Regions from separate parts of the Planococcus versutus genome, predicted to be linked through region 1. Evidence: predicted binding sites of a transcription regulator. Region 1 holds the regulator's gene; each other region holds the start of a gene.
The links. The regulator LexA, encoded in region 1, represses DNA repair genes until DNA is damaged. The targets are predictions, from matches to a motif close to CGAACATATGTTCG.

Region 1 (6,194 bases):
TCCTCACCAAGTGGCGCACCGTGAGAATCTGCTTTACCTGATTTGTTTGGCGAACCGTAACCGATCACTGTTTTGACTTCGATCAACGTGGGCTTGTCTGAAAATTGCTTAGCTTGCGCAATTTTTTCAGACAAATCGTCTAATTGATTACCATCGTCTACGCGTAAGTAATTCCAACCGTATGACTCAAAACGTTTTTGTACGTTTTCAGAAAAACTTTTGCTCAGTGGTCCATCTAACGAAATATCATTACTATCGTATAGAATAACCAGTTTGTCTAACTTCAAGTGACCTGCAAGAGAAATTGCTTCTCCAGCGACACCTTCCATCAAATCACCATCGCCGCATAAAGCGAAAGTATTGTGATCAATAACGTTCATATCGTCTTTATTATAAGTAGCTGCTAAATGGCGTTCAGCCATAGCCATACCAACAGCCATTCCAATTCCTTGACCAAGCGGTCCGGTTGTAGCTTCTACACCTACAGTATGACCAAATTCAGGATGTCCAGGAGTTTTTGAATCCCATTGACGGAAGTTTTTGATTTCATCCATTTCCAAACCATAGCCGCTCAAATGAAGCAAACTGTATAAAAGCATGGAACCATGCCCTGCCGATAACACAAAACGGTCACGGTTAAACCAATTAGGGTTTTTCGGGTTGTGGTTCATGTGTTTCGTCCATAATGTATACGCCATTGGAGCTGCGCCCATTGGCAATCCTGGATGACCAGAATTTGCTTTTTCAATAGCATCGATAGAAAGTGTACGAATTGTAGTTACTGCAAGTTGATCTGCGTGGGTTGACATAGTAACATCCTTTCTCAAACAAATAGTTAATCCCTTTCTAGTTTAGTCAACAATAGAAAAGAATACAATGAAAAAGAGAATAAGTAGTTAATTCAAATACTTATTCTCTCGGATATTTTTGACCTTGTCCGGAGTTACATCATTTCCGTTAGGATCAATTACTTTTACGTTTTCAATTGTGCCACGCATTGTTTTGCGGAAAGTTTGCAAGTATTCTTGACGCAAAGCTGTTTGTTCATGTGCTTCTTCTTTTGTTAAGCCATCGGTTTTGGATTTGCGTGACAATTGGTTGATACGATTTAACTTATCGGGTGATAACATGTACATCCACCTTTCTTCTTTTCATATCGTACAAAAAAAGTCCGATTTCTGCAATGTTTTAGTCTTCCATCAGTCGTTCGTATTCTTTGTAACGACGATGTACTGTCGCTTTGCTCGCTTGATAGCCAAATCCTTGCAATGTTACGGCAATTTCACTGAACGTTAAGCCATTAGCCTTTAAACTTACGATTTGATCAATTGGTAAATCAATACGCTCTCGTCCGTCCGGATTGCCTTTGCCTTTAAGATTTTTTTCCGGTCTATACCCATTGTTTACAGCGCGTTTCATGCCTCGTTTGATTTTAGCATTATGTATTTTGCGCTGATATTCTTCAACGATAGCTAAAATTTCAAGCACCATATCATCCATATCATTTAGCGCAATAGGTCCTTGATCTGATAGCGTATACACATCAACATTGTATTTTTTCATTACGTGCAAGAGGGCTATCCTTGCATGCCCTCTACCTAGACGGGTCTCATCTTGAATGAAAACAGCGTCCACTGCATCTGTTTTAATGGCATTGAGCATTTCTAGTAATCCTTCTCGGTCCATTTCATAGCCGCTATGCTGATCGGAAAAGACACCGTCCACTTTATAGGATTGCTGAAACGCAAACTTCATTAGCTCTTCTTCTTGTCTCTCTAGTGAAGATTCTTGTGTGTCTTTTGTTGTGCTGACACGACAATATAATAATGCGATTTTCTTCATTCATTGTCACCTGCAAATTTTTTCGTTTCATCTGGCACGTAGTTAAGTTGATCACTAGGGATATCAAGAGAATCACCTGCGATAATTTTAGCAGTTGTTAAATTATTTTCTTTCATAATTTCTTCTATCCATTCATGATGCGGCGTCGAACCACTAAAAGATTCAGCTAAAGTCCACAGTGTATCGCCTTCTTTTATTTCAAGTTGGCTTGTTTGTGCACTGTTGTTAGTATGGGACAAAATTGCATAAAAAGTAAACAACATAATTAACACGAAAAATAAAATAAGATAAGTGTTTTGTCGGATGATTGTTATTTAAATCGCCTCCTGGGAATGAGTGTTCGGAATGTATGTTCTCATATTAATGCGAACAAGTGTTTTTGTCAACAATTAAAATTCGAACCTATGTTTGCATTTCAATGCCCGAGTTGGTATACTATTGGTAGAAATCAAGTAGAATTACTCAAAATGAGGTGAAACGGTTGAAAAAAGTATCTAAGCGTCAAGAAGACATCCTGACATTCATAAAAGAAGAAGTCCGCTTAAAAGGCTATCCGCCTTCCGTTCGTGAAATTGGTGAGGCCGTGGGTCTTGCATCTAGCTCGACTGTTCATGGTCACTTGGCCCGTCTTGAAAGTAAAGGCTTAATCCGTCGAGATCCGACTAAACCAAGAGCTATCGAAGTTATTAGCACTGATGAAGCTTTAATTGATAAAAGTCCTGTATTGCACGTACCTTTAATTGGTAAAGTAACTGCCGGTACACCCATTACGGCGATTGAGAACGTTGAAGAATACTTTCCACTTCCACAAAGTTATGGCACAGAAGATGATCACATCTTCATGTTAGAAATCATGGGAGAAAGTATGATCGAAGCTGGTATTTTAAACGGCGACTATGTTATCGTAAAACAACAACAAACCGCTAATAATGGCGATATCGTCGTCGCAATGACTGCCGAAGACGAAGCAACTGTAAAACGCTTTTTCCGAGAAGATAATTATTTCCGTTTACAGCCTGAAAATTCTTCAATGGATCCCATTATTGTGGAACAAGTATCTATTTTAGGTAAAGTTGTTGGCGTCTATCGCCAAATTCATTAATCCAAAAAACACCGTGAAAAATTTCACGGTGTTTTTATTATGTAAATTTGTTATCCTTTTAAACAGCTAAACGCTAAAATAACTGGAATTCGTTTTCTTCTTTCGTATCCTTCTTCGTCTTGAAAATGATGTCGACTTGGCATCCCCTCGCGTAACCCTGTTACATTAAAACCAGCCTGTGTTAAAGCGGTAAAGTAATTCTCAACGGTACGGTGATATTTGACCACTATTTTATCAATCCATGGCTCTTTGCGTTCGCCTTCTATAAAATAATCATCCACAATCCAATTGCTTCTTTTTTCACCCGACTCTTTGCTTGCAAAAGAAGACGTGGTTAATGGATGTTGTATACTAAAGATAAATTTACCTCCATCTTTCAAACTCGCATGGACATCCCGAAACAATTGATCTACTTCTTTTAAGTAGTGAATGACTAAGCGAGAAGTGACAGTATCAACCGATTTTTTTGGAAAGTCAAATGATTCAAGTTTTGACTGTGTAAGTTCTCCTGAAAAACCTGCTAAGTTTTGAATCGCTAAGTCAATCATTTGTCCAGACCCTTCAACTCCATGATAGTTACATGCACCGTTCGCTAATAGTTCTTTGCCAAAACTCGCATCTCCGCATCCTAAATCTAATATGCGTTGGTGTTGAAACGATCCAAGCAATTCATAAATTACTGGTTTTTCAATACTGTTATTCGGACTATCCACGCGATTTCTTCTTCTCAAATAGTTAGTTAAAAAATCCGTCTCTTCGTAAACAGCTGGACCTTTAAATTCCATTACAATTCCTCCTATTATTGACTTTCATCAAAATAATGCCGTAAAAAAAGATGCTGCTTCTGCAACACCTCTGTGCAGCTTATCAAGAAGAAACCTTCTACAATTCGCTGACTTTTATATAATTAACTAAATTGATTGTGATGCGATAAATATTGCTTGTTTCATTATCGGAAACTTCGTAAGTACCATTTGATGGGATTTGACTTAATGCCGATTCTTTATCCACAGCTTGAATGTGATGAACAAACGTATTTTCTTTATCAAAATTAAATTCTACTCGAAACATCTTCATGAAATGGCCTCCTCTAATCTACTAAGGTTTTCTTTTCTTTCTGAATAAGTGTACCATAGTCCAAACGCTATTGCTGTTTAGACAATTCTTTTAGAACAATGACTTTTAGCGCTAATAGCTCATCTTCAGTTAACTCTTCTTCCAACTTATCGATCACGTCTTCTGTTGACATCGTGCCTTTTTCAACTTGAGACTTCATTTTGACTAACTTGGTAAATCCTACTTTTTTCACTAATGTATTAGCAGCATCTTCAGTTGTTTGGAAAGGCAAAGACTGTTGCGATTGTGATTTTTCTGGTGCTTGCTGCTGCTCTGAAATCTCTGCTTTTTCTATATATTGAATCATTTGCGGATCATTTTCTACATATTCCACTATTTTTTCCATCTGTCCACTATCTTTCAGTTTTTCAGTCGCTTCAAGTACGAAACGTTCTGCCGATAAATCAGGTCCAACAACATACACACCGATCCCAGCAAATGAAAAAAAGATCAAAAAGATGATGATGGTCATCAAAAAGCGCATTGTCAACATCCCCTCTGCTTTTAGATTATTATAACAGCATATGAGAAAATGTGTATAAACTTTCCAAAAAAACCTCAAATCCCTTTTAAAAGGAGTTCGAGGTTTTTTTAATTACGAATTTTCAATTAATCGTTGTTTCCGCTGCTCAGCAATCCACCAATCGATATGTTCTAAGTTAAATATAATGACATCTTTATAGGCTTTGCGATGCGGAATTTTTCTTCTCAACATTAAATCAGTAATCTCTTCTACAGCCAGTGGATAATCTACTGACTCCAAATAATTGACTAAATTCGGTAGTCCCTGAATTTTCCTCAATTTAATCCCCTCCCACAAAATCCTCCTTTCGATCTTTCAAAAGGAAAATTCAGTATGAGTTACTAAATTTACAGGCTGCACTATACTATATCCTTTTTACATAGATAGTAAACCTGAAGTGAGAATTGATTTATCGTCAAACGAGAAAAAACCGCTAGAGCTTAAAGCTCTAACGGTTTTCATCTTAATACATCTTCAAATATTGTTCACGTTCCCAAGGGTGTACGCTTGTGCGGAACATTTCCCATTCAATTTCTTTTGCTTCGACAAAGTTATTTAAAATATGTTTGCCTAATGCCTTAGTCATAACTTCATTTTTTTGTAGTTCTCGTAATGCGTCATAAAGCGAACTTGGAAGATCTTCGATGCCAACTGCTTCACGTTCTTTTTGATTCATCATGTAGATATTGCGGTCTACTGCTTTTGGTGGCGCTAAATCTCTCTTGATGCCATCAAGACCTGCACCTAATAATACAGCCATTGCTAAGTATGGATTAGCTGCAGGGTCAACTGAGCGTACTTCTACACGAGTAGATAATCCACGTGATGACGGGATACGTACTAACGGACTTCGATTTTGTCCTGACCATGCAATATAGCAAGGCGCTTCATATCCTGGTACTAGACGTTTGTATGAGTTCACAAGTGGATTTGTAATTGCTGTATATCCTTTAGCATGCTCGATAACTCCTGCGATAAATTGGTAAGCTGTTTTGCTTAGTTTCATATCGCCGTCTTCATCTAAGAACGTGTTGCGTTTTCCATCAAACAAAGAAACGTTCATATGCATGCCTGATCCACTAACACCAAATAACGGTTTAGGCATGAATGTTGCGTGAAGACCGTGTTTACGTGCAATTGTTTTTACTACCAGTTTAAACGTTTGAATATCATCACACGCTTTGATTGCATCAGCGTATTTAAAGTCAATTTCATGTTGTCCTGGTGCTACTTCGTGGTGAGAAGCTTCGATTTCAAAGCCCATTTCTTCAAGCTCAAGAACAATATCACGTCGACAGTTCTCACCAAGGTCCATAGGCGCTAAGTCAAAATAGCCACCATGATCATTTAACTCTAGAGACGGCTCGCCGCGTTCATCTAGTTTGAATAAGAAAAATTCTGGCTCTGGGCCAAGATTAAAGTGTGTAAATCCAAGCTCTTCCATTTCTTTTAAAATGCGTTTTAAGTTGTTGCGCGGATCTCCAGCAAATGGCGTGCCATCTGGGTTATAAATATCACAGATTAAACGAGCAACTTTTCCTTTCCCAGTAATCCATGGGAAAACCACCCATGTGTCAAGGTCTGGAAATAAATACATATCGGATTCTTCGA
Region 2 (6,194 bases), 250 kb from region 1:
CTTAGATAAAAACAAAACAGGTATTATCCATGAGTTGGATACAAAATATGGAGGACAAGTTCACACGTTTCTCGACGACTTAGTTGCGAGTATAGCTGCATGTGCATCGGCGCGTATTGCTCATCGTACACGTGATCTTGAAGAACAAGGCAAAACCTTTGAAGATTTGTCACCACGAGACACTACTCCTGAAATTCATATAAGTGGGACAGACACATAAGGAAGTATTCTAAATGTTCTTTCTGTAAGCGATTGTATTTAACGAAATGCATTGAAACTAGTAAGAAAGACATGCTATTATAAAGTTGAAATAGAAATTAGTATTGTAGAAAAGGGAGGTCACTTTATGTTGAAAAAGAAATTTGGTTTGTTTGCAGCGGTCACGATTGCAGGATCTGTATTTTTAGCAGGTTGTGGAGATGATGCGGCTACAGAAGGCGAAGGTGGAGAAGGAGCTTCTAAAGATCCTGAATTCCTTAGCATCCTAACAGGCGGAACAACAGGTACGTACTATCCGCTTGGTGGCGCAATGGCTAACATTATTGAAACAGAAACGGGATTGGATACAACTGCAGAAGTCTCACAAGCATCTGCCGCTAACATGACAGCGCTTGCTGATGGAGATGCTCAAATTGCATTTGTTCAAACAGATACAGCTTTCTATGCTGCTGAAGGAACAAATATGTTCGAAGGCGAAGTCATCGATACCGTTTCAGCAATTGGCGCTCTTTATCCAGAGACTATTCAATTGGTAACAACTTCAAGTTCAGGAGTTGCTTCTTTTGAAGATTTAGCAGGCAAAAAAATCTCAGTAGGTGCACCTGGATCGGGAACATATATCAATGCGGAACAATTATTGGAAATTCATGGCATGACCATGGATGATATTGATGCACAGAATCTTGACTTTGGCGAGTCTCAAGAAAGCTTGCAGTCTGGTCAAATTGATGCAGCGTTTATTACTGCTGGAACGCCAACAGGCGCAGTTGAAAGCTTAGGCGCAACTTCAGACGTCGTGATAGTGCCTGTAGAAAAAGCAAAAGCAGATGAACTTATCGAGAAATATCCATATTATGCACATGATGTTGTACCGTCAGGCATTTATGGCTTGACTGAAGAAGTACCAACAGTTTCAGTTTTAGCTATGTTAGTGGTACAAAATGATCTTTCTGAAGATCTTGTTTATGATATTACAAAAGCGATTTATGAAAATACAGATCAAATCCAGCATGCAAAAGCTGAATTGATCAAAGCTGAAACAGGTCTTGATGGAATCGGTATCGATATTCATCCTGGAGCACAAAAATATTTTGACGAAGTAAATTAATTGAATGAGCAATCAACTGACGATGAAGCGCAAGCTTTCCGTCAGTTGTTTATTTTTTTAGCTGGAGGAGAATAAATTATGCGGTTTACCCGGATACACAAAATCCTTCTTTTACTAAGTGCCCTCATCCTAATCAGCTCCTTAATTGTATGGATCCCTTCCCAAAAATATTATGTGTTTATTGACAATGAAAGTGAAAATCTAGCAGCTTATATCCCATTGGAGAGTCGCTTGTTTCAAATCATCTATACGCATTCTATTCATCTTTCAGAAGTCATTGAAAGTTACAAAGTAACAGACGATGGTGAGCTAATGATGACAGAGCTGGAATATGAAGATTTTAATATTGGCATGCCTTCAAATGCAGGAGAAGGAGAAACCTTTGTCGAAAAAGATGGGAAATACTTTATTAAAAATATGACAAGGAAACTTCCGGAATTTCGGTTATTTGTTGGAGATGTTGATGCGGGTTTGTCGTTTAAAACCAAAGGCAGTCGCGTTGACTTAAAAGGAACGTTGGAAAGAGGAAAATCGTATACTTTTCGAGTAGAGCGCTTATCTTTATTTCAACTAAGAAAAGGAGTGAGGATTGATGAGCGATAAGTTGCCTCCAGAAGAACATGAACGGAACAAGCTTCCACCAGAAGATGAATCTTATGTTTCAGAAGAAAAGCAGAAAGAAATTTTACAGAAGTATGATCCTGAATCCAATACACGTGATTTAAGTGGAATTGTGAAGCATGTAGTCTTTTTTGGATTATTAGCTTTTTCTTTATTCCAGCTTTATACCGCAATTTTCGGACAATATACCGCTTATATTCAGCGATCAGTTCACTTAGGCTTTGCTTTATCTTTGATTTTTCTTTTATTCCCAGCTAGAAAACGCAAAGGTATTCGTCATAAAGTAGATTGGTATGATTATATTTTGGCTTTATTATCTGTTGGTGTCGCTTCGTATTGGCCAATTATGTATGATGATTTGGTTTTTCGACTTGGTCGAGTTACAGAACTAGACATGGTTGTCGGAATTTTAGCTGTTCTGCTAACGTTAGAAGCAACGCGACGAGCAGTTGGTATGCCAATTACTGTCATTGCTAGTTTGTTTTTAGCTTATGCTTTTTTCGGACCTTATTTCCCAGGATTTTTACGCCACAGAGGACAAGATCTGGATTCACTTGTTCAGTTGATGTTCTATACGACAGATGGCGTACTCGGAACACCCATTGGTGTATCGGCCACTTTTATATTCACGTTCTTGTTATTTGGATCGTTCTTGGTCAAAACAGGCGTGGGACAGTACTTTAATGACTTAGCTGTATCACTAGCTGGAAATTTAACGGGTGGGCCGGCAAAAGTCGCTATTTTCTCGAGTGCTTTACAAGGAACAATTTCAGGGAGTTCGGTTGCTAACGTGGTAACTTCGGGTTCTTACACAATTCCAATGATGAAAAAACTAGGCTATAAAAAAGAATTTGCCGGTGGTGTAGAAGCAGCAGCCTCTACAGGTGGACAATTGATGCCTCCAATTATGGGAGCAGCAGCTTTCCTAATGGTTGAATTTATTGGTGGCGTCACCTACTGGGAAATTGCGAAAGCTGCAACGATTCCAGCTCTTTTATACTTTACAGGCGTTTGGATTATGACCCACTTTGAAGCAAAGCGAATTGGCTTGAAAGGTCTTTCACCCGAAGAAATGCCAAATCGTAAAGAAGTATTAAAAAAGATTTATCTCTTGTTGCCGATTGTGGCGATTATCGTCTTCTTATTGATTGGTATTCCAACAATGCAAGCAGCGCTTTACGGAATCGTGCTGACAATACTTGTGAGTGCATTTAATAAAGAAACACGTTTAAACTTTAAAGATATGATTTTGGCATTGGTGGATGGAGCGAGAACGGCATTAGCGGTTGCAGCCGCAACTGCAGCAGCTGGTATTATTGTTGGAGTCGTCGTGAAGACAGGACTTGGATTGAGCTTAGCAAATGGATTAGTTTCTGCTTCAGGCGGAAATATCTTATTAACGTTGTTCTTCACGATGCTAGCAGCGATTGTGCTAGGCATGGGCTCTCCGACAACGGCTAACTACGTTATTACATCGACAATTGCGGCACCTGCTATTATTACGCTGTTGATGTTAGATGAACCAGTCGGAGCGGCAGTGCCACTTGTGGTTGCGTTATCTGCCCATTTATTTGTATTCTATTTTGGAATCATTGCCGATATTACACCACCTGTCGCACTTGCTGCGTTTGCAGCATCAGGGATATCAGGTGGCGAGCCGATACGGACGGGCTTTATTGCAGCAAAATTAGCAGCAGCAGCCTTTATTATTCCATATATGTTCGTGTTGTCTCCATCGTTATTAATGATCGATACCACTTGGCCTGAATTGATTTGGGTATTGATCACAGCCTTAGCAGGTATGGTTGCGATCGGAGCAGGATTGATTGGTTATTGGTACCGGAAGCTCAATTGGTTTGAACGCATCATTACATTTGCTACTGGACTTGCGTTGATTTATCCAGAAGGCTTGTCTGATACAATCGGTGCCGTCTTGTTTGTCATCTTGTTTGGTATTCAATGGCTAGCACGCGATAAAAAAACTGTTAAAACAGAGGAAGCATAAACATAAAGAAAACCGGTTAGGCACAAGCCTAACCGGTTTTCTTTATGTTTTATAACTATGTAAAAGGAAATGAAAAAAGCCATCACCCGAAGGCGATGACTTTTTCAAAGCAAACTTTGTTCCTAAAGCTTGTAGTGGGTTTGGCACCCAATGATTCTTACTGATTTACCAATCTTATAAGAACGGTGGATGTCGAACTTGTTACTAGATTTATCATATCTTGTTCACTGATAAATGTAAAGTTGTTAGAAAATTTAGCGATTGACGATAAGGTTTGCTGTTTTTAAAATCAAAAATTTTAATTTCTTAAAAAAGGATTGCTGTTAAGATCGTTGTAGTATAAAATAAGAACAAATGTTCCTATTTTATGAGGTGATTATGATGGTGAAGCAAGCGTTATCCGAAGCTTCTATCTTCTGCATCGATATGTGTGGCTTTTACGCCAGTGTTTCAGCGGTAGAGCTTGGACTAGACCCTCTGGAAGTTTGTCTTGCGGTTGTCAGCAATCCACAACGTAAAGGCAGTGTGGTATTAGCTGCATCACCGATGATGAAAAAACGATTTGGTGTAAAAACTGGCACGCGGCTTTATGAAGTTCCTAATCATCAAGATATTTTATTAGTAGAACCCAAAATGAAACTGTATTTGCAAAAGTCCATGGCGATTACAGAATTACTAGCACGCTATGCGCCAAAAGAATCGATTCATATTTACAGTGTGGATGAAAGTTTTATCGAGCTAACAGGTACTGAAAAATTATGGGGTCCTCCAATAGCTACGATGCTTCGGATTCAGCAAGAGCTATTGGATTTTTTTCAATTGCCATCTTCCGTTGGAGGGGGTCCAAATATGCTGCTAGCAAAATTAGCACTGGATTTGGAGGCAAAAAAAACGGGATTTGCTTATTGGTCATTTGACGATGTGGCCAAAAAATTATGGCCGGTTCAACCCTTGAGCCGAATGTGGGGAATTGGATCGCGCACAGAAAAAACCTTAAACAGCATGGGTATTTTTTCAGTAGGAGATTTGGCATGCACAGGTGTTGCTGTTTTAGAAAAACAGTTTGGTATTTTAGGCAATCAATTGCATCAACACGCCAATGGTATTGATTTGTCGGACATGGGTTCGTCTTTAGTTGAAGGACAAGTCAGTTACGGAAAAGGCCAAATTTTATACCGAGATTACATAGAAGAACAAGACATCATGACAGTTATTTTAGAAATGTGTGAAGATGTTGCGATGCGCACACGCCAAGCAAGACGTGCAGGACGAACAGTCCATTTGAGCATCGTTTACAGTAAGACGGCATTTGGTGGTGGCTTTTCTCGTTCACGTTCTATTGACGAAGCGACAAACGATACGTTGACAATGTACCAACTTTGCCAAGAGCTTTTCCAAGAACATTTTCAACACAAGCCAGTTCGGCAAATTTCACTAGCTATCAGCAATTTAGAAGAAGAGTCGTCGATGCAGTTAAGCCTCTTTGATGAAAAAAAATTTGAAAACAGACAGCTTGGAGAAGTGATGGATAGAATTCGCAAAAGATACGGCTATTCAGCGATTTACCGCGGCATATCCGCTACACAGGCAGGTACCGCGATTGCCCGAACAAAATTAATTGGGGGACACAATAAAGAATAAGGAGGTTTGTCTAATGAAGCGCAATAAGCATTTAAAAGTGGTAGGTGACATTAAAGATCGTGGACGTATTAAATGGACAGCGTTAATGCTGCCAGAGCACGTCGACATGATCCGGGAATGGTATGCAAAAGAAGAACTAGTAGCGAAACCTGAGTTAACGGATGACGATTTGCGGCTACTGCAAGAAGAACTAGATATTGCCTTCAAGCGTCAATGTGAAGTACTGATCCAGAGTTGGAAAGAAGGTGTTATTTACGAACAACGCGGAACAATTAGAAATCTTGATACGAACAATCAAGTGCTCGTTTGTGTAGAGACCAATATAAAGTATAGACTGCCAATAGACGAAGTAGTTGGAATCTTTATGATTGATTAACAGAAAAAACCGCACAAGCCATAGGGCTGTGCGGTTACTGTTTATGATTCCTACTGGGCTCGAACCAGCGACCTCTACCCTGTCAAGGTAGCGCTCTCCCAGCTGAGCTAAGGAATCGCAATTTTAAGGACAAATCTAATTATAGCTCGTCCTTAGAAAAAGTCAATAGTTGGTGAACAAACAAAATAGGGTTTTGTACCTTACTACTCTAAGCCTTTAAAGCC
Region 3 (6,194 bases), 990 kb from region 1:
ATCCAAAAGTAGATTTAATGGCGCTTGCACGACCACGCATACTCGAATGGGCTTCTTCCCAAAAAGAAGGTAAAGGCATCTTTGGCAAAGAGGATATTCTACGCTGGGTGTTGAACGCTACAGGACCATTGCGTGTATTCCCACAGAAAGTCATCAATTATCTAGAAGAACCAGAACGTCTACGCCGCTATTTTGAAAATCGTGATGGTCGTGAACGTGAATACCGACGTGATCTACAGTCGAGGATGTTTGCAGGCGTTTTCACGATCCTGTCATTCACAGGAATCTCTGTATCTGTCTGGTTTTGGAACGAACCGTACATGTGGGTCTCATCTGTATTCTTTGTAGGCTCACTATGGGTCTACCGATCGATTAAATAGAAAAGAGAAAGTGCCTGATCAGCTCCGACAGGCATAAGGCAGACCAGCAGTGTGGCGTTCTTTGCCACACAGATGGGTTGACTTATGACCCGAGGAGCTAGGCACTTGAACTGGACAATAAGAAAAGAGAAAGTGCCTGATCAGCTCCGACAGGCATCAAAATATGCGTAAAAAAGAGTTGCCGATTCAAGTTTGATACATTGACTTGAATCGGCAACTCTTTTAACTAATCCGTAATTGTTATTTTCGTAAAGAGTGTACGTACAATGAAACTAATCGAGCGGTTGTTGTTTGCGCGGTGGAAAGGTTCGCTTCGTTACGTAAGCCATTGGATGATTGTGAACACGCTGTGATTTTTTGAAATAACGGCGAAGTGAGCCAGCGAAAGAGTGTTGATTTCGCAAAGCAATTGGAGACACATCTAAATAAACAGATTCACTATTACTCAAATAAATAATACTGCCTTTGCCGCTGCTATCGCTTTCAATCAAGTCGATAGCATCATAATTAAACCAGACGCATTCTTTGTTTTTGGGAGAGTGTGTTGGAAAGAAAATGAGCGGATTGCCATAGTATTCACCGATAATGATAGGGGGCTTGTGTTTTACGCCAACTGCTTTTTGAGCATAAAGTGTAGCACTTTCCAAAGAAGCACGATAAAAGCGACAAGAAGTAGTGACTGTTTTATAAACGGCTTCTTCTACCACAAGCTCACTGCGATCTTCAATCACACGCATCCAAGTGCGATGCCCCTCTATATAGGGCAAAAGAGCATAGGTATTTGTACAAATTGTGTACGAGGACGGTCTGTGATTCTTTCTACTCATGAAAAAATAACCCCCTAAATTTACTTTACATTCTTATTATAATAAAAAATGGGAATTCTGCAATACGAATTAGATTGAAAATAAAAATTTTTCTCTTTAGTTTTAATTTTCAAATAAATATTGATTTCTTCTATTCTCTTCATGTATACTAATGAAAAGCATTCGGGGTGAAGTAGAATGGAAAACTATTATTCTTATGCTGATTTCATGAAAGCAATGGCACAAACTAAAAAAATCACAGAAGCGGAAAAAATGCTGAATGATATCTACTTAGATCTATTCTTAAAGCATGTTCATCGATCGCAACAGCAAGAACAGCTGATGGCACTTATCGATAAAGCCCTGGACAGTCACGACCAAAAAGCATTCACGGTATATGCTGCTCAATTACAAAGTCTAAATTATGAAGAAATCGAATAATCAACTTGCCTTAAAAGAATTGGAGTAACTCCAATTCTTTTTTTCTGTTCAGTTATAAAAACCACGAAAGAGATTCAAAACGCTTTTTCAACGAACATAGTCCAATTTTTCTTCAAAAAACATACGTTCGCTTTTTGTTAGTGGTTTTTTAGGGCATATGTTAAAATAGAACTATTGAAAGAATGGGAGGACGCCTTGTTATGAAACAGGAATTTAATCTTCAAGCCCCGTATGAACCTGCAGGTGATCAACCGCAGGCAATCGCTGAAATAACACAAGGCATCATTAACGGCAAGCGTTGCCAAACATTACTAGGTGCTACCGGTACAGGTAAAACCTACACGATGTCGAACGTCATTCAGCAAGTTAAAAAACCGACACTTGTTATGGCCCACAATAAAACCTTAGCAGGACAGCTTTATAGTGAATTCAAAGAATTTTTCCCAGATAACGCGGTTGAGTATTTCGTCAGTTATTATGATTATTACCAGCCCGAAGCGTATGTTCCTCAATCCGACACATTTATTGAAAAAGATGCCAGCATTAACGATGAAATTGATAAATTACGTCACTCAGCAACAAGTTCGTTATTTGAACGAGACGATGTCATTGTTGTCGCTTCGGTTTCGTGTATATATGGACTCGGTTCACCAAAGGAATACCGTGAGCTTGTTGTTTCATTGCGAAAAGGAATGGAAATTGAACGCAATCAGTTGTTAAGAAAATTAGTAGATGTGCAATACGAACGCAATGATATTAGTTTTACTCGGGGTACATTCCGCGTACGTGGAGATGTTGTTGAAATTTTCCCTGCTTCACGCGATGAAAGATGTTTACGTGTTGAATTTTTTGGCGATGAAATAGACCGGATTCGTGAAGTAGATGCGTTGACTGGCAAAATTATAGGGGAACGCGATCACGTCGCTATTTTCCCTGCATCTCACTTTGTTACGCGCGAAGATAAAATGGTGAAAGCTATTGAAAATATTGAAATCGAATTAGAAGAACGGCTTAAAGAAATGCGTGCAGAAGACAAATTATTAGAAGCGCAGCGACTTGAACAGCGAACCCGTTACGACTTAGAAATGATGCGAGAAATGGGATTTTGTTCGGGGATCGAGAACTATTCGCGTCATTTAACATTACGTCCTGCAGGCGCACAACCTTATACATTAATTGATTATTTTCCAGAAGATTTTTTGTTAGTCGTGGATGAAAGTCATGTGACATTGCCACAAGTGCGCGGCATGTTTAATGGTGACCAAGCACGTAAAAAAGTATTAGTTGAACATGGTTTTCGCTTGCCTTCTGCAATGGACAACCGGCCATTAACGTTTACCGAATTTGAAGATCATATTAGCCAAGCTGTTTTTGTATCAGCTACACCAGGTCCATATGAATTGGAACATACGCCAGAAATGGTCGAACAAATTATTCGTCCAACAGGCTTATTAGATCCAACGATTGAAATTCGACCGATTGAAGGGCAAATTGATGATTTGATGTACGAAATTCGTCAACGTGCAGAGAAAAATGAACGTGTACTCGTGACCACATTGACTAAGAAGATGTCGGAAGATTTAACGGCTTATTTAAAAGATGCCGGCATCAAAGTAAACTATTTGCATTCTGAAATTAAAACACTAGAACGGATTGAAATTATCCGTGAATTGCGTATGGGTGTTTATGATGCGCTTGTCGGCATTAACTTATTGCGTGAAGGACTGGATATTCCTGAAGTTTCATTAGTAACCATCTTAGATGCAGATAAAGAAGGCTTCTTGCGTTCTGACCGCGCACTTATTCAAACAATGGGACGCGCAGCAAGAAACTCAAATGGCCACGTTATTATGTATGCAGACCGGATAACAGACTCGATGCAACGTGCAATGGACGAAACCACACGTCGACGTACCATCCAAGCTGAATACAATGAAGAAAATGACGTAACGCCAATTACCATACAAAAGAAAATCCGTGATGTGATTCGTGCAACAAATGCTGCGGAAGAATCAGAAGAATACATTTCAAAAGCAGTATCGGGCAAAAAACTCAAAAAAGAAGAGCGCGTGAAGCTAATCAGTTTACTGGAAGTAGAAATGAAAGAAGCAGCAAAAGCACTCGATTTTGAACGTGCTGCAGAACTGCGTGACACAGTTCTTGAATTGAAGGCGGAAGGATGATAGAAGTTGAAAAATACAGAGATACGGATCCAAGGAGCGCGTGCAAACAATTTAAAGAACATTGACGTTGTTATTCCACGTGACAAACTTGTTGTGATGACGGGGCTTTCAGGATCTGGCAAGTCTTCATTGGCGTTTGATACAATTTATGCTGAAGGGCAGCGACGCTACGTGGAGTCACTGTCTGCGTATGCGCGTCAATTTTTGGGACAAATGGATAAGCCGGATGTCGATTTAATTGAAGGCTTGTCGCCAGCAATTTCAATCGATCAGAAAACAACTAGCAAAAATCCTCGTTCTACAGTTGCAACGGTCACAGAAATTTATGATTACATGCGCTTGATGTATGCGCGTGTAGGTAAGCCTATTTGTCCGAATCACGGAATTGAAATATCATCGCAGACGATTGAACAAATGGTAGACCGTATTGTCGAATATCCAGAGCGTACTAAAATGCAAATTTTGGCACCGATCGTCTCAGGACGCAAAGGAACGCATGTGAAATTGCTTGAAGATATTAAAAAACAAGGATATGTTCGAGTTCGCGTTGATGGAGAACTTATTGACCTAGATGATAACATTTCATTAGACAAAAATAAAAAACATAACATAGAAGTAGTGATTGATCGCATTATTATTAAAGAAGGTATTGCGCCACGGTTAAGTGATTCTTTGGAATCAGCTCTTCGGTTGGCAGAAGGACGCGTATTAGTTGATGTGATGGGACAAGAAGAATTATTGTTTAGTGAGCATCATGCTTGTCCGATTTGCGGATTTTCAATCGGAGAACTAGAGCCTCGAATGTTTTCGTTCAACTCACCTTTTGGCGCTTGTCCAGAATGTGATGGTTTAGGTGTGAAATTAGAAGTTGACCCAGAGCTAGTGATTCCTGACTGGAGTGTATCACTTAGCAAAGGAGCTATCGTTCCTTGGCAACCAACAAGTTCGCAATATTATCCACAATTATTAAAAGCAGTTTGTGAACATTATAAAATTGATATGGATATCCCAGTTAGTGAGCTGCCAGAAGAACACATCAATATGATTATGCGTGGCTCTGGCGTAGATAAAATCCGTTTTCGCTATGAAAACGATTATGGTCAAAAGCGTGACAACTACATTAGCTTTGAAGGTGTGCTTTCAAATGTTGATCGTCGCTATCGTGAAACTTCATCCGATTATATTCGTGATCAAATGGAAAAGTACATGGAACAACAAAGCTGCACGGTTTGTGAAGGCTATCGCTTGAAGCCTGAATCGCTGTCAGTTAAAGTGAATGACTTACACATTGGTACAGTAGCGGAATTTTCGATTGTGGAAGCGTATCAGTTTTTTGATCAACTCACATTATCCGAAAAAGACATGCAAATTGCGAAATTGATTTTACGAGAAATTCAAGAGCGTATCGGTTTTTTGATTAATGTTGGGCTAGATTATTTAACGCTCAACCGAGCATCTGGAACTTTGTCTGGAGGAGAAGCGCAACGTATACGTTTAGCAACTCAAATCGGTTCGAGGCTCACCGGTGTCTTATACATTCTTGATGAACCATCTATCGGTTTGCACCAGCGAGATAATGACCGACTGATTGAGACTTTAAAAAGTATGCGAGATATTGGCAATACCTTGATTGTTGTCGAGCATGACGAAGATACGATGTTAGCTGCTGATTACTTGATCGATGTAGGTCCAGGAGCGGGTGCTCATGGAGGAGAAATTATTGCAGCCGGAACTCCCGAAAAAGTCATGAAAAACAAAAAGTCATTAACCGGTCAATACTTGAGTGGCAAGAAGTTTATTCCAGTGCCTACAGAGCGTAGAAAGCCAACAGAACGGAAAATTTCTATTCGCGGAGCAAATGAAAACAATTTAAAAAAAGTAGACGTCGATATTCCACTAGGTTTATTTACAGCTGTAACAGGTGTTTCGGGTTCTGGCAAAAGTACACTCATTAATGAAATTCTTTACAAAACATTGGCACATCGCTTAAATCGTGCAAAAGCTAAGCCAGGTCACTTTGATTCTATGGAAGGCACCAAAGAACTTGAGAAAGTTATTGATATCGACCAATCGCCAATTGGACGCACACCGCGATCAAATCCCGCAACGTACACAGGCGTGTTTGACGATATTCGCGACGTGTATGCGACGACAAACGAAGCCAAAGTTCGTGGCTATAAAAAAGGCCGATTTAGTTTTAATGTCAAGGGTGGACGCTGTGAAGCTTGCCGTGGTGATGGTATTATAAAAATAGAAATGCATTTCCTTCCGGATGTCTATGTACCATGCGAAATTTGTCATGGAAAACGTTACAACCGAGAAACGTTGGAAGTAAAGTATAAAAACAAAAGCATTGCAGATGTACTGGCTATGACTGTAGAAGA

Region 2: a site for LexA is predicted at 4,301-4,314, ahead of I858_RS11685 (Y-family DNA polymerase). Genes of this name have one in related genera too.
Region 3: a site for LexA is predicted at 1,744-1,757, ahead of uvrB (excinuclease ABC subunit UvrB). Genes of this name have one in related genera too.

The regions. Positions count from the first base shown of each region.
Region 1 covers NZ_CP016540.2:2,031,374-2,037,567, forward strand. The annotation lists gene tkt (transketolase) at 1-809, opposite strand, end outside; gene I858_RS10470 (DUF896 domain-containing protein) at 897-1,130, opposite strand; gene I858_RS10475 (YneB family resolvase-like protein) at 1,189-1,842, opposite strand; gene yneA (cell division suppressor protein YneA) at 1,839-2,156, opposite strand; gene lexA (transcriptional repressor LexA) at 2,324-2,944, shown strand; gene I858_RS10490 (class I SAM-dependent methyltransferase) at 2,995-3,729, opposite strand; gene I858_RS10495 (hypothetical protein) at 3,827-4,021, opposite strand; gene I858_RS10500 (hypothetical protein) at 4,089-4,544, opposite strand; gene I858_RS10505 (hypothetical protein) at 4,656-4,862, opposite strand; gene glnA (type I glutamate--ammonia ligase) at 5,047-6,194, opposite strand, start outside.
Region 2 covers NZ_CP016540.2:2,280,045-2,286,238, reverse strand. The annotation lists gene I858_RS11705 (phosphatidylglycerophosphatase A family protein) at 1-220, shown strand, start outside; gene I858_RS11700 (TAXI family TRAP transporter solute-binding subunit) at 347-1,327, shown strand; gene I858_RS11695 (DUF1850 domain-containing protein) at 1,502-1,930, shown strand; gene I858_RS11690 (TRAP transporter permease) at 1,920-3,953, shown strand; gene I858_RS11685 (Y-family DNA polymerase) at 4,335-5,594, shown strand; gene I858_RS11680 (YolD-like family protein) at 5,608-5,970, shown strand; tRNA gene I858_RS11675 (tRNA-Val) at 6,015-6,087, opposite strand; gene I858_RS11670 (thermonuclease family protein) at 6,174-6,194, opposite strand, start outside.
Region 3 covers NZ_CP016540.2:1,042,519-1,048,712, forward strand. The annotation lists gene I858_RS05240 (ABC1 kinase family protein) at 1-380, shown strand, start outside; gene I858_RS05245 (competence protein ComK) at 653-1,207, opposite strand; gene I858_RS05250 (IDEAL domain-containing protein) at 1,385-1,627, shown strand; gene uvrB (excinuclease ABC subunit UvrB) at 1,828-3,810, shown strand; gene uvrA (excinuclease ABC subunit UvrA) at 3,817-6,194, shown strand, end outside.